2 linked regions of the Rhodopseudomonas palustris genome follow. The protein of the gene in region 1 interacts with the protein of each later gene in a pairwise test. Links are inferred from orthologs where the notes say so. Each region holds a gene or a part of one and is shown in the gene's direction. Other genes may lie near its edges.

The links.
Region 2: the proteins of badI (region 1) and rfaD interact in binary tests that used the Escherichia coli proteins (3 or more experiments, as listed by UniProt). The link is inferred for Rhodopseudomonas palustris from one-to-one orthologs.

What each region holds. Positions count from the first base shown.
Region 1 is NZ_CP058907.1:705,530-712,217, reverse strand. The notes cover bases 413-3,347. They hold badI (2-ketocyclohexanecarboxyl-CoA hydrolase), read left to right. Parts: upstream 413-1,456; coding sequence 1,457-2,239; downstream 2,240-3,347. Other genes in these bases: aliB (cyclohexanecarboxyl-CoA dehydrogenase), read left to right, coding at 2,304-3,347; badH (2-hydroxycyclohexanecarboxyl-CoA dehydrogenase), read left to right, coding at 660-1,427; HZF03_RS03320 (MarR family transcriptional regulator), read right to left, coding at 413-537. Also shown: more of HZF03_RS03320, read right to left, coding at 10-412; more of aliB, read left to right, coding at 3,348-3,455; aliA (cyclohexanecarboxylate-CoA ligase), read left to right, coding at 3,512-5,155; HZF03_RS03295 (enoyl-CoA hydratase-related protein), read left to right, coding at 5,183-5,959; HZF03_RS03290 (flagellin), read right to left, coding at 5,979-6,688. UniProt on the Escherichia coli protein: Converts o-succinylbenzoyl-CoA (OSB-CoA) to 1,4-dihydroxy-2-naphthoyl-CoA (DHNA-CoA).
Region 2 is NZ_CP058907.1:4,411,630-4,418,266, reverse strand. Bases 1,068-3,951 are described here. They hold rfaD (ADP-glyceromanno-heptose 6-epimerase), read left to right. Parts: upstream 1,068-1,961; coding sequence 1,962-2,942; downstream 2,943-3,951. Other genes in these bases: rfaE1 (D-glycero-beta-D-manno-heptose-7-phosphate kinase), read left to right, coding at 2,967-3,951; waaF (lipopolysaccharide heptosyltransferase II), read right to left, coding at 1,068-1,778. Outside these bases: HZF03_RS20145 (HAD family hydrolase), read right to left, coding at 1-48; HZF03_RS20140 (D-sedoheptulose 7-phosphate isomerase), read right to left, coding at 45-632; more of waaF, read right to left, coding at 702-1,067; more of rfaE1, read left to right, coding at 3,952-4,436; HZF03_RS20120 (polysaccharide biosynthesis protein), read left to right, coding at 4,468-6,393; HZF03_RS20115 (MraY family glycosyltransferase), read right to left, coding at 6,406-6,637. UniProt on the Escherichia coli protein: Catalyzes the interconversion between ADP-D-glycero-beta-D-manno-heptose and ADP-L-glycero-beta-D-manno-heptose via an epimerization at carbon 6 of the heptose.

The sequences.
Region 1 (6,688 bases):
TGACCAAAGTCATTCCAGTTCCGTCGCCACAGCTTCGCCCGCAGCGCCATCGTCGAGACGCTTCATGTTGTCGAGGATCTTGAGCAGGTAGTGCAGCGCGTGGGTGACATCATTGATCGAAAAATCGCCGAGCACTTCGCCGTAATACGCCCGGATCTTCGGCTGCGCGAGCACCTCCCAGACGTGACGCCCGGACTTGGTCATCGTCACCAGCCGTGAGCGGCGATCGCGCTCATCCGGAACGACCGCGACATGACCGTCGCGCTCCATCCGACCGATCAGACCAGTGAGGTTCTGCCGGCTCACCATCAGATAGCGCGCCAGATCGCCGATGCTCATGCCGTTCGCCACAGCGGGTCGCGACAGCGCTCCGAGCACCGCCCATTGCTGCGTCGTCAGCCCCTCGGCTTCGACCGCCCGCGTGCCGGTTTTATGCAACATATTGGCGCATTGATAGAGACGAAAGAACAGCCGGTTGGCCAATTCCATCTTCGCATCTGCAACATTATCGGCACTCGTGCGCTTATTTGCCATCATTGACCATCTTGACGCATCTTCGCAACGCTGACTAAATATAGCAATATATTGTCCTAGTTGCCAGCTTCGACCGCGGGCTTCCTGGGGAAAAACAGATCAGAATCAAAGAGGAGCGAGCGAGGATGGCGCGGCTGCAGAACAAAACGGCGGTGATCACGGGTGGTGGCGGCGGCATCGGCGGGGCGACGTGTCGCCGGTTTGCGCAGGACGGGGCCAAGGTCGCAGTGCTCGACCTCAATCTCGACGCCGCCGAGAAGATCGCCGGCGAGATCCGCGCCGCGGGTGGCGCGGCCGAAGCGATCCGCTGCGACATCGCCGACCGCAAAAGCGTCGACGCCGCGATCGCGACGACGACGGACAAACTCGGGCCGGTGGACATTCTGGTCAACAACGCCGGCTGGGACATCTTCAAGCCGTTCACCAAGAGCGAGCCGGGCGAATGGGAGCGACTGATCGCCATCAACCTCACCGGCGCGCTGCACATGCATCACGCGGTGCTGCCCGGCATGGTCGAGCGGCGCTACGGCCGCATCGTCAACATCGCCTCTGACGCAGCGCGCGTCGGCTCGTCGGGCGAAGCGGTGTACGCCGCCTGCAAAGGCGGCCTCGTCGCATTCTCCAAGACCCTGGCACGCGAACACGCCCGCCACGGCATCACCGTCAACGTCGTCTGCCCGGGGCCGACCGACACCGCGCTGCTCGCCGGCGTGACCTCCGGCGCCGCCAATCCGGAAAAACTGATCGAAGCCTTCACCAAGGCGATTCCGATCGGCCGGCTCGGCAAGCCGGACGATCTCGCCGGCGCGATCGCGTTCTTCGGCAGCGACGACGCCGGCTTCATCACCGGCCAGGTGCTGAGCGTCTCCGGCGGCCTGACGATGAACGGCTGAGCCCAATCAACAATAACGGGAGGATTCCGATGCAGTTCGAAGACCTGATCTATGAAATCCGCAACGGCGTGGCGTGGATCATCATCAACCGTCCGGACAAGATGAATGCGTTCCGCGGCACCACCTGCGACGAGTTGATCAAGGCCCTGTACAAGGCGGGCTACGACAAGGACGTCGGGGCGATCGTACTGGCCGGCGCCGGCGACCGCGCCTTCTGCACCGGCGGCGATCAGTCCACCCACGACGGCAATTACGACGGTCGCGGCACCGTCGGGCTGCCGATGGAGGAACTGCACACTGCGATCCGCGACGTGCCCAAGCCGGTGATCGCCCGCGTCCAGGGCTATGCGATCGGCGGCGGCAATGTGCTGGCGACGATCTGCGACCTGACGATCTGCTCGGAGAAGGCGATCTTCGGCCAGGTCGGCCCGAAGATGGGCTCGGTCGATCCCGGCTACGGCACCGCGTTCCTGGCCCGCGTCGTCGGAGAAAAGAAGGCCCGCGAGATCTGGTACATGTGCCGGCGTTACTCGGGCAAGGAAGCCGAGGCGATGGGCCTCGCCAATCTCTGCGTGCCGCACGAGGAGCTCGATGCCGAAGTGCAGAAGTGGGGCGAAGAGCTGTGCGAACGGTCACCGACCGCGCTCGCGATCGCCAAGCGCAGCTTCAACATGGACACAGCGCATCAAGCCGGCATCGCCGGCATGGGGATGTACGCGCTGAAACTCTATTACGACACAGAGGAATCGCGCGAAGGCGTCAAGGCGCTGCAGGAGAAACGTAAGCCCGAATTCCGCAAGTACATCAAATAACCGCTCTCCCGCCGACGAACGGCGCCGGCAACGCCGGCGCTCGAATTCTCAAGGAGGGCGAGGCATGAATCCATATTTGAATGAAGACCTCGTGGCGCTGGCCACGCAGGCCCGGCGGTTCGCCGCCGACCGGATCGCGCCGGGATTTCAGGAACGCGACCGGACGCGGGTGCTCGACCGCGGCTTGATGAAGGCGATGGGCGAGATGGGCTTCATCGCGCCCGAACTGCCGGAAGCCTGCGGCGGGCTCGGCATGGGCAGCCTCGCGGCCGGCGTGATCCACGAGGAGATCGCGCGCGCCGACCTCAGCATGTCCTACGTCAATCTGCTGGCCTCGCTGAACGGTCAGATCCTGTCGCAGCACGGCCAGCGCGAGATCGTGCAGCCGTGGCTGACGAAGCTGATCGCCGGCGACGCGCTGTTCGCGATCGCGCTGACCGAACCGCGCGGCGGCTCGGATGCGGCGAACCTGCGGCTGCGGATCGAGCGCGACGGCGACGACTACATCGTCAATGGCGAGAAGACTTCGATCTCCGCAGCCGATCAGGCGGATGCGGCGGTAGTGTTCGGCCGCACCGGCTCGATCGACGCCGGCGCACATGGCGTCACCGCGCTGCTGATTCCGATGGACCTGCCCGGCATCACCCGCAACAGGTTCGACTGCCACGGCCAGCGTGCGATCGGCCGCGGCTCGCTGTTTTTCGAGAACGTTCGCGTCCCGACCGCGCATCGGCTCGGCGACGAGAACAAGGGCTTCGTCCAGGTGATGCAGGGCTTTGACTTCTCCCGCGCGCTGATCGGCCTGCAAGTGCTCGCCGTCGCGCGCGTCGCACTCGAGGAGACCTGGGCGCATGTCGCGGAGCGGCAGGCGTTCGGCAAACCGCTGTCGGCGTTTCAGGGCGTGTCGCATCCGCTCGCTGACCTCGACACCCAGGTCGAGGCCGCGCGTCTGTTGTGCCTGCAGGCGCTTTGGCTAAAGGACCACGGCGCCCCGCACAGCGCCGAGGCCGCGATGTGCAAATGGTGGGCGCCGAAGCTCGCTTACGACGTGATCCATCAATGCCTGCTGATGCACGGCCACGGTGGCTACGACCGCGGCCCGATGGAGCAGCGGCTGCGCGACGTGCTCGGCTTCCAGATCGGCGACGGCACCGCGCAGATCATGAAGACGATCATCGCGCGCCACCGGGCCGGCCGCGCCGCAGTGCCGGCCTGAACGGAGGCGCCGCCCGACATTTCGCGTCCATAACGAACAACTATTCCGGGGGAAACATGGAGTTCGACGCCGTTCTGCTGCCGCCACGCCGCGCCGCGAGCATCGCCGCCGGCCTGTGGCACGACCGAACCATCAACGACGATCTCGATGCCTGCGCGGCGTATTGCCCCGACAAAGTCGCACTGACCGCGGTTCGGCTCGACGGCGGCGCGGTGCGCCGCTTCAGCTACCGCGAGCTCCCGACGCTGGCCGATCGCGTCGCGGTTGGCCTCAGCCGGCTCGGCGTCGGCCACGGCGATGTCGTCGCGATGCAGCTGCCGAACTGGTGGCAGTTCACCGTGCTGTATCTCGCCTGCTCGCGGATCGGCGCGGTGCTCAACCCGCTAATGCCGATCTTCCGTGAGCGCGAGCTGTCGTTCATGCTGAAGCACGGCGACGCCAAGGTACTGGTGGTGCCGAAGAGCTTCCGCGGCTTCGACCATGAAGCGATGGCGCGTAGCCTGCAGCCCGATCTGCCGGCTCTGCGTACGATCGTCGTGGTCGATGGCGGCGGTGCAGACGATTTCGACACGCTGCTGACAACGCCCGAATGGGAAAAGCAGCCGGACGCCGCGACGATCCTTCAAGGCAGCCGTCCTTCTCCTGACGACATCACACAACTGATCTACACCTCCGGCACCACCGGCGAGCCGAAAGGCGTGATGCACAGCGCCAACACGCTGATGGCCAATATCGTGCCCTACGCGCAGCGGCTCGCGCTTCGCGAGTCCGACGTGATCCTGATGGCGTCGCCGATGGCACATCAGACCGGCTTCATGTACGGGCTGATGATGCCGATCATGCTGCGCGCCAGCGCGGTGCTGCAGGACATCTGGGAGCCGACGAAAGCGGCCGAACTGATTCGCACCGAGCGCGTCACCTTCACCATGGCGTCGACGCCGTTCCTCACCGACCTGACCCGCGTGGTGAAGGAGAGCGACGAGCCGGTACCCAGCCTGAAGACCTTCCTGTGCGCCGGCGCGCCGATTCCCGGGCCGCTGGTCGAACAGGCTCAGGCCGGTCTCGGCGCCAAGATCGTGTCGGCCTGGGGCATGACCGAGAACGGCGCGGTGACGCTGATCAAGCTCGACGACGACGACAAGCTCGCCTCGACCACCGACGGCTGCCCGCTGCCCGGCGTCGAGGTGAAAGTAATCGATGGCGACGGCAAAGCGCTGCCGCCGAACCAGATCGGCCGGCTGGTGGTACGGTCGTGTTCGAACTTCGGTGGCTATCTGAAGCGGCCGCATTGGAACGGCACCGACGCCGACGGCTGGTTCGACACCGGCGACCTCGCCTACATGACGGCCGATGGCTACATCCGGATCAGCGGCCGCAGCAAGGACGTGATCATCCGCGGCGGCGAAAACATCCCGGTCGTCGAGGTCGAGGCGCTGCTCTACAAGCACCCCGCCGTCGCCCAGGTCGCGATCGTCGCCTATCCGGACGAACGGCTTGGCGAGCGCGCCTGCGCCGTGGTGGTGCCGAAGACCGGCGCAAGCATCGACTTCGCCGCAATGGTCGAGTTCCTGAAGGCGCAGAAGCTGGCGCTGCAATACATCCCCGAGCGGCTAGTCGTCCGCGATGCGATGCCGGCGACGCCGTCCGGCAAGATCCAGAAATTCCGGCTGCGCGAGATGCTGCAGCACAACGATCTGTAAAGTGCACACCGATCACGGAGCACGACCTTGTCGTCCAATCCCATTATCACCGAAACCCAGGGCCGGGTCGGCATCATCACGCTGAACCGCCCTGAAGTCCTCAACGCCCTGAACGATGCGCTGATGGATGCGCTCGGCGCCGCGCTGCTGGCGTTCGATGCCGACGACGGCATCGGCGCGATCGTGATCGCCGGCAATGCCCGCGCGTTCGCGGCAGGCGCCGACATCGCCTCGATGGCGGCGTGGAGCTATAGTGACGTCTACGGCTCGAACTTCATCACCCGCAATTGGGAGACGATCCGTCAGGTGCGAAAGCCGGTGCTGGCCGCGGTGGGCGGCCTCGCTTATGGCGGCGGCTGCGAATTGGCGCTCGCCTGCGACATCGTGATCGCCGGCCGCAGTGCCAAATTCGCGCTGCCGGAAATCAAGCTCGGCCTGTTGCCCGGCGCCGGCGGCACGCAACGCTTGCCGCGCGCGATCGGCAAGGCGAAGGCGATGGACATGTGCCTGTCGGCGCGGCCGCTCAACGCCGAAGAGGCCGATCGCTACGGCCTGGTGTCGCGCGTGGTCGATGACGACAGACTGCGCGACGAGACCGTGGCGCTGGCCACCACGATCGCGGCGTTCTCCGCCCCCGCCCTGATGGCGCTGAAGGAAAGCCTCAACCGCGCATTCGAAAGCACGCTCGCCGAAGGCATCCTGTTCGAACGCCGCGAGTTGCATGCCCGCTTCGCCAGCGCCGACGCCCGCGAGGGCATTCAAGCCTTCCTCGAAAAACGCGCACCGCAGTTCACCCACCGCTAGGCGGTGCGGCGCCGCCTCGTCATTTCAGATAGCTGGCAAGATTGAGACTGAAGATCTTGCCGATCGCCGAATACGACGCGGTCAATTGCGACTGGTAGGTCGACAGTTCGGCGGTGACCGCAGCGACGTCAACGCTGGTCAGGTCACTCGCCAGCGTCGAGGCGAAGCTCTTGTAGTCGCTCTGCCGCGCACTGGCGTTCTCGATCGCGGACGCCGCGTTTCCGAGTCTTTCCTGCACCGAGGCAGTCGCATCAAGCGCGGAACTCGCCAGATCGAGCGCCGTCGCGATCTGGCCAGAGGACAGCGACGAACTGTTGGCCACATAGCGCAGCACGCGCATCACCTGCTCGAACGCGGAGTTGTCGGCATTGACGCCGTAGGCCACCGACTGGTCGGCGCTGACGCGGACGGACGTGGTCGCATCGTCGCCGACGTAATAGCTGGTGTCGGCGGTAGTGGTGCTGCCGGCGCTCGAGGCAAAGCTGCTGAGATCGACCGGCGGCGTCGATGTCTTACTGCCGGCAAATACGTATTGGCCGTCGTATTGCGTATTCAGCAGCGACCCCACCTGCTGCAGCATCTGCTGCGCCGAGCTGATCGCCGAGGTCGCTTCGGTGGTGCTTCCAGTCGACGCCGCACTGAGCTGCGAGCGGAGCTGCGTTACGATGTCGGCGATCGAGCCGGCCGCCGAATACATCACCTGGACTTTGCCGCCGGCCAGCGTCGCCG
Region 2 (6,637 bases), 3.7 Mb from region 1 along the record:
GTCGCGATCGAGAAAGGCGGCGGGACGGCACGGCGCGGACGCAGTCATGGCGCTGGCGTTCCGAGCGCGACCTCGATCTCGTCGCAGATCGCATGCGCGGCCATCAGATGGATCTGCTGAACCAATGCGGTTTCGGGTCCAGGCGCGACCAGGAGATGATCGCACCGCGCGCCCATCGATCCGCCGCTCGGGCCAGTCATTCCGACGGTGACGAGGCCGCGTTGACGCGCCACCTCGAGCGCCGCGAGGATGTTGGGCGAGCGCCCGGAGGTGGTGATGCCGATGAAGACGTCGCCGGGCTGGCCAAGACCTTCGACTTGCCGGGCGAACACGCGCTCGAAGCCGTAGTCATTGGCGATCGCGGTGAGCGCCGAAGTGTCGGTGGTCAGCGCCACCGCCGGCCAGGCAGCGCGCTCGCGCTTGTAGCGGCCGATGATCTCGGCGGCGATGTGCTGGGCGTCGGCAGCGCTGCCGCCATTGCCGGCGAGCAGGATCTTGCGGCCCTGCTTCAGCGCCTTGATCGATGCCGCCGCGATCGCCCGCGACGCCGCCAGCAGAGCCGCATCGCCGGCGGCCGCAGTCATGGCGGCAAGCGAGAGCTGGAAATGGGCGGCGATCTTGTCCTGGCTCACGTCACACCTGAAGGCTGAAGCTCAAGGCCCTGGTAAAGCGCAGGGCGGAGGCCGGCGCAACCCAAGGGCTCAGACCGCCGGTGCGATGCCGGCGGCCTGCAGCGCTTGCAGCGCCGCGGTGGTCACGTCCTCGACCGCGATGTCGCGCATGCAGCGGTGGTGCTCCATTCGGCAGATCGGCTTGTGGCAGGGCCGGCACGGGATATCCCCGGGCGCCTGGATCACCGTCTCGATCGGGTTGAGCGGAGCGTAATGCCAGGGGCTGGTCGGGCCGAAAATGCCGATGGTCCGGCTGCCGATCGCCGCGGAGACGTGGAGCAGCCCGGAATCATTGGAGATCACCAGGTCCGCCGCCGCCAGCGCCAGGATGCCGTTGCGCAGGTTGGTGCCGGTGAGGTCGCGGACATTCGGGCCACCGGCCGCGACGATTTCCTGCGCCTTGACGGTTTCGCCCGGGCCGCCGACCACCCAGACCTCAAAACCGCGCTCGGCCAGCGCCTTGCCCGCCTCGACGTAATAGCTCCAGCGCTTCGCCGGCCCGACGGCGCCGGGCGCGAGCGCCACCACGGTCCGACCGTACAGGCCGTTCGCCTGCCGCCAGGCCGCGATTTCGGCTTCCGGCACCTGAAGCTGCGGTTCGGGCCAATCCAGCGGCAGTTCGGGCAGGGGCGGCAGCGCCAGCGCGGCGCAGCGGTCGATCATCCGCGGCAGCGCCTTCTCGCCGCGCCGCCAGTCATTGAGCAGGCCGAACCGGACCTCGCCGATGAAGCCGGTGCGTTTCGGGATACCGGCAAGCCAAGGGGCGATGGTGGATTTGAAGGTGCGCGGCATCACCACCGAGGCGCCGTAGCCCTGCTGCCGCAGCTTCGCCGCCAGCGCCCGCTCTTCAGACAGCGAGATCTTGCTGCGCGGCAGGTCCCAGACGATGCCCTGGCGGACGCCGGGCATGTAGTCGACCAGCGGCGCGCACAGCGTGGTGGTGAGAACGTCGACCGGCCGGTTCGGCCAACGGTCCTTCAGGACCCGCACCACGGTGTGGCAGCGCACGAAATCGCCGATCCACATATACGGGACCAGCAGCACCGGGCTGGTCTCGTTGCGGTCCGGCGCGGTCGCCAGGCTGGCTTTGAGTGATTCGTAATTCATCGCTTGTTCTGTTGCCCTGCCTAGCAGGGGCTGATCGGCCCAGCCGGTTAGCGCCTGCGGCGGCCCGCGTCCAGCCGGCATTTCGCGCCGAGCCCATTCCGCATTCACAGCAATTCAGAGTTGAAGTTGCCTGCCCGGGCGGAGTGGGGCAAAGGTGGCCGCGCAAATCGAGGCGGAGAAGTCATGCTGCTGGTCACCGGGGGCGCCGGGTTCATCGGATCGAATCTGGTCGCGGCGCTGAACGACGCCGGTCGGGCCGACGTCGCTGTGTCCGACTTTCTCGGCCACGACGGCAAGTGGAAGAACCTCGCCAAGCGGCAGCTGGCCGATTTCGTGCCGCCGGCGGAACTCGCCGACTGGCTGAAAGGCCGCAAGCTCGATGCGGTCTTTCACATGGGGGCGATCTCCGCGACCACCGCCACCGATGGCGACATGGTGATGGAGAACAATTTCCGGCTGTCGCTGCGGCTGCTGGACTGGTGTACCGAGACCGGCACGCCGCTGATCTACGCCTCGTCGGCGGCGACCTATGGCGACGGCGAACACGGGTTCGACGATGATTTCTCGCTGGCCGCGCTGAAACAGCTGCGGCCGATGAACCTATATGGCTGGAGCAAGCATCTGTTCGACCTGGTGGTCGCCGAGCGCGCCGCCAAGGGCCACAAGCTGCCGCCGCAATGGGCCGGCCTGAAGTTCTTCAATGTGTTCGGCCCGAACGAATACCACAAGGACACCATGGCCAGCGTGCTGGCGCGGCGGTTCGACGACATCAAGTCCGGCCGGGTGGTCCAGCTGTTCAAGTCGCACCGCGACGGTATTGCCGACGGCGACCAGCGCCGCGACTTCATCTATGTCGACGACGTAGTGCGGGTGATGATGTGGCTGTTCGCTTCGCCTAGCGTCAGCGGCATCTTCAACGTCGGCACCAGCCATGCCCGGAGCTTCCGCGACCTGATCCTGGCCGCCTATGCGGCGCTCGGCACGCCGCCGCAGATGGAGTACATCGACATGCCGGAACAGATTCGCGGCAGCTATCAATACTTCACCCAGAGCGAGGGCGACCGGCTGCGTGCCGCTGGCTACAATGGCGGATTCACCCCGCTCGAAGAGGCGGTCACGTCTTACGTCACTGGTTACCTCGACCGCAGCGATCGTTTCCGCTGATCGCACGCAACCGTTTGGATTCGGATGTTCAGCTTCGACGCCCTGCTGCAAGCGATCGCTCGTCAGACCGTCCTGTGCGTCGGCGACCTGATGCTCGACGAGTTCGTCTATGGCGAGGTGTCGCGGATTTCTCCGGAAGCTCCGGCTCCGGTGATCGCGGTTCAACGCAGCGAAACCAATATCGGCGGCGCCGGTAACGTCGCCCGCAATATCGCGGCGATTGGTGCGCGCTGCATCTTCGTCGGCCTGATCGGCGATGACGCTACCGGGCGTCTTTTGGAAACCGAACTCGGCAGCGAGCCACGGATCGAGCCGGTGTTGGTGCGCGATGCGTCGCGGCCGACCACCCGCAAGGTGCGGTTCGTCTCCGAGCACTTTTCGACCCACATGCTGCGGGCCGATTGGGAGACGGCGGCGCCGGCCGCTACGGACGTCGAGCAACGCCTGCTCGATGCGATCCTGCCGCAGCTTGCCCGTGCCGACATCGTGCTGCTGTCCGACTATGCCAAAGGCGTGCTGACGGCGCGGGTTATTCGCGACACGATCGATGCCGCCAAAAAACTCGGCAAGCGCGTGATCGTCGATCCGAAAAGCGCCAACTTCGCGATCTATCGCGGTGCCACGCTGCTGACGCCGAACCGCAAGGAATTCACCGCGGCGACGCGAAGCGCAGCAGCAACCGATGACGAGATTGCCACGGCGGCTCAGGATGCGATGGCGCTCGCCGAATGCGAGGCGATGCTGGTGACCAAGAGCGAGCACGGCATGACGCTGGTGCCGCGCGGGGGCGAACCGATCCATGTGCCGGCGCTGCCGGTAAAGGTGCGGGACGTCTCCGGAGCCGGCGATACGGTGGCGGCTGTGCTGGCCGTGGTGTTGGCTTCCGGGGCGAACTGGGCCACCGCGATGCGCGCGGCGAGTGCGGCAGCGGCGGTCGCGGTGAGCAAGAACGGCACCGCGGTGGTGACGCCGGCCGAACTACGCCGGCGAATCCTGCCGCATGCCTCGCTGGCGGCGGAAGAGAAGATCATCGGCAGCGATGCCGAGCTCGACGAGCGGCTGAAGCAGTGGCGCCGCGAAGGTCTTCGGGTCGGCTTCACCAATGGCTGCTTCGACATTCTGCACCCGGGCCACGTCAAGGTGTTGACCGCAGCGCGCGGTGCTTGTGATCGGCTGATCGTCGGGCTGAACAGCGACGCCTCGGTGCGCCGGCTGAAGGGCGAAAGCCGGCCGGTGCAGCACGAACGCGCCCGCGCCGAGGTCCTGGCCGCGCTCGAAGCGGTCGACCTGGTGGCGATCTTTGAAGAAGATACCCCGCTCCGGCTGATCACGCGGATCGAGCCGAGCGTCCTGGTCAAAGGCGGCGACTACACCCGCGAGCAGGTGGTCGGCCACGAGATCGTTGCGGCCAAGGGGGGCGACGTGCTGCTGGTCGACGTGCTGCCGGGTTTCAGTACCACCTCACTGGTGGCGCGGGCGCGCGAGGGGCAATAACTATTCACACTATCTGATTGCAGGGCGGGCGATGTTGGCACCTATTTCTTCGTTTTCGTATCGGAATTGGCTGATCGCTGCCCACGATGCCTTGGCTACCGCAGCGGCAGTCCTTCTCAGTTTTTATCTTCGGTTCGATGGCGAGAATCTGGTCGATCGTCTGCCGCTGTTGCTGAACGTTCTGCCCTACTTCGTCTTCTTCAGTTTCTTTGTTTGCTATGTTTTTCAGCTAACCACGACCAAGTGGCGTTTCATCTCGATTCCTGACCTGCTCAACATTTTGAGAGCAGCGACCACTTTGACAGTTGCACTTCTGGTGCTTGACTACATTTTTCTTGCGCCGAATATCTACGGTGCGTTCTTCCTCGGGAAAACCACGATCGTTTTGTATTGGTTTCTCGAGGTGTTCTTCCTCGCAGGTTCCCGCCTCGCTTATCGCTACTTCCGCTACACCCGCACGCGAAACAAGGCTCGCCGGACGGATGCAGCGCCGACGCTATTGGTTGGCCGGGCTGCTGATGCAGAGGTGTTTCTGCGAGGTATTGAAAGTGGAGCGGTCAACAGACTTTGGGCGGTCGGCATTTTGTCCCCCGCGTCATCTGATCGGGGGCAGTCAATCCGCAGCATTCCCGTGCTTGGTGGGCTCGACGATTTGGCGGATGTCGTGCAGGATTTTGCTGGTCGGAATAGGCCGATCCGCCATGTGGTGATGACGCCGTCAGCGTTTGAGAAAGACGCTGAGCCCGAGGCGATTTTGATGAAGGCTCGCAAGCTGGGACTCACAGTCAGTCGGTTGCCTTCGCTCGAAGAAAGCCGCGACGCACCGCGCTTGGCACCGGTTGCTGTCGAGGATCTTTTGCTGAGGCCCAGTGTTAATATCGACTACTCCAGACTGGAGGAATTGCTTCGCGGAAAAGCGATCGCGGTTACGGGTGGCGGGGGGTCGATAGGGCACGAAATGTGCGACCGAGTCGCCACTTTTGGTGCCGCCCGGTTGCTGGTAATCGAGCATTCGGAACCCGCGCTTTACGCTGCAACCGAAGCCTTAGCTGCCCGAGCGAGCAGCACAAAAATCGAGGGCCGGATCGCAGATATCCGCGATCGCGCACGTATATTTCAGCTGTTTAACGACTTCAAACCTGATCTTGTGTTCCACGCCGCCGCTCTGAAGCATGTGCCAATCCTTGAGCGCGACTGGGGCGAGGGCGTCAAGACCAATATTTTCGGCTCGGTCAACGTGGCCGATGCGGCGCGAGCGTCCGGCGCCGAGGCGATGGTGATGATTTCGACCGACAAGGCGATCGAGCCGGTGTCGATGCTCGGCCTCACCAAGCGGTTCGCCGAACTGTATTGCCAGGCGCTCGATCGTGAACTCACCACTTCTCTGGGTGACAAGCCGGCAATGCGGCTGATCTCGGTGCGGTTCGGCAACGTGCTGGCGTCGAACGGCTCGGTTGTGCCGAAGTTCAAGGCGCAGATCGAAGCCGGTGGACCGGTGACAGTGACGCATCCGGACATGGTGCGCTACTTCATGACCATCCGCGAGGCCTGCGATCTTGTCATCACTGCTGCGACCCACGCTCTTAGGTCAAAGCATGCCGAGGCGTCTGTGTTCGTGCTGAGCATGGGCCAGCCGGTGAAGATCGTCGAACTGGCAGAACGGATGATCCGGCTGTCGGGTCTGCAGCCCGGTTACGACATCGAGATCGTTTTCACCGGCGTCCGCCCGGGTGAACGGTTGCACGAAATTCTGTTCGCCGAACATGAACCCACCACGCAGATCGGCATTCCGGGCATTATGGCAGCGTGTCCAAACGAACTGCCTTTGCCAGCGCTGCGCGAAGGACTCGCCGCACTCGAAAGCGCGATCAAAGCAGGGCACCACGACGAGGTTCTCGCGATCTTGAAAGGGGCGGTGCCTGAATTTCGGGTCGAACCGAACGCTATAGCGTCGTAGTGAGGCGTGCAACTAAAGCGTCACGCCCTTACAGCGTGCGAACCTCATCAACAGAGCCCCGACCATTGCGCTGCCTACACCAATTAGTATGCCATCAGCGGCGCCGGAATTCAGTGCAATTGATATTCCCGCTAGCGCTGCCAATGCCAAGTTTGCCAGGCAGACAAGCCCAACAACCTCGCGGACGGAAAAGCCGTTGTCTGTGGCTCGTTGGTAGAAATGCGACCGGTGCGCTAGCCAGAAC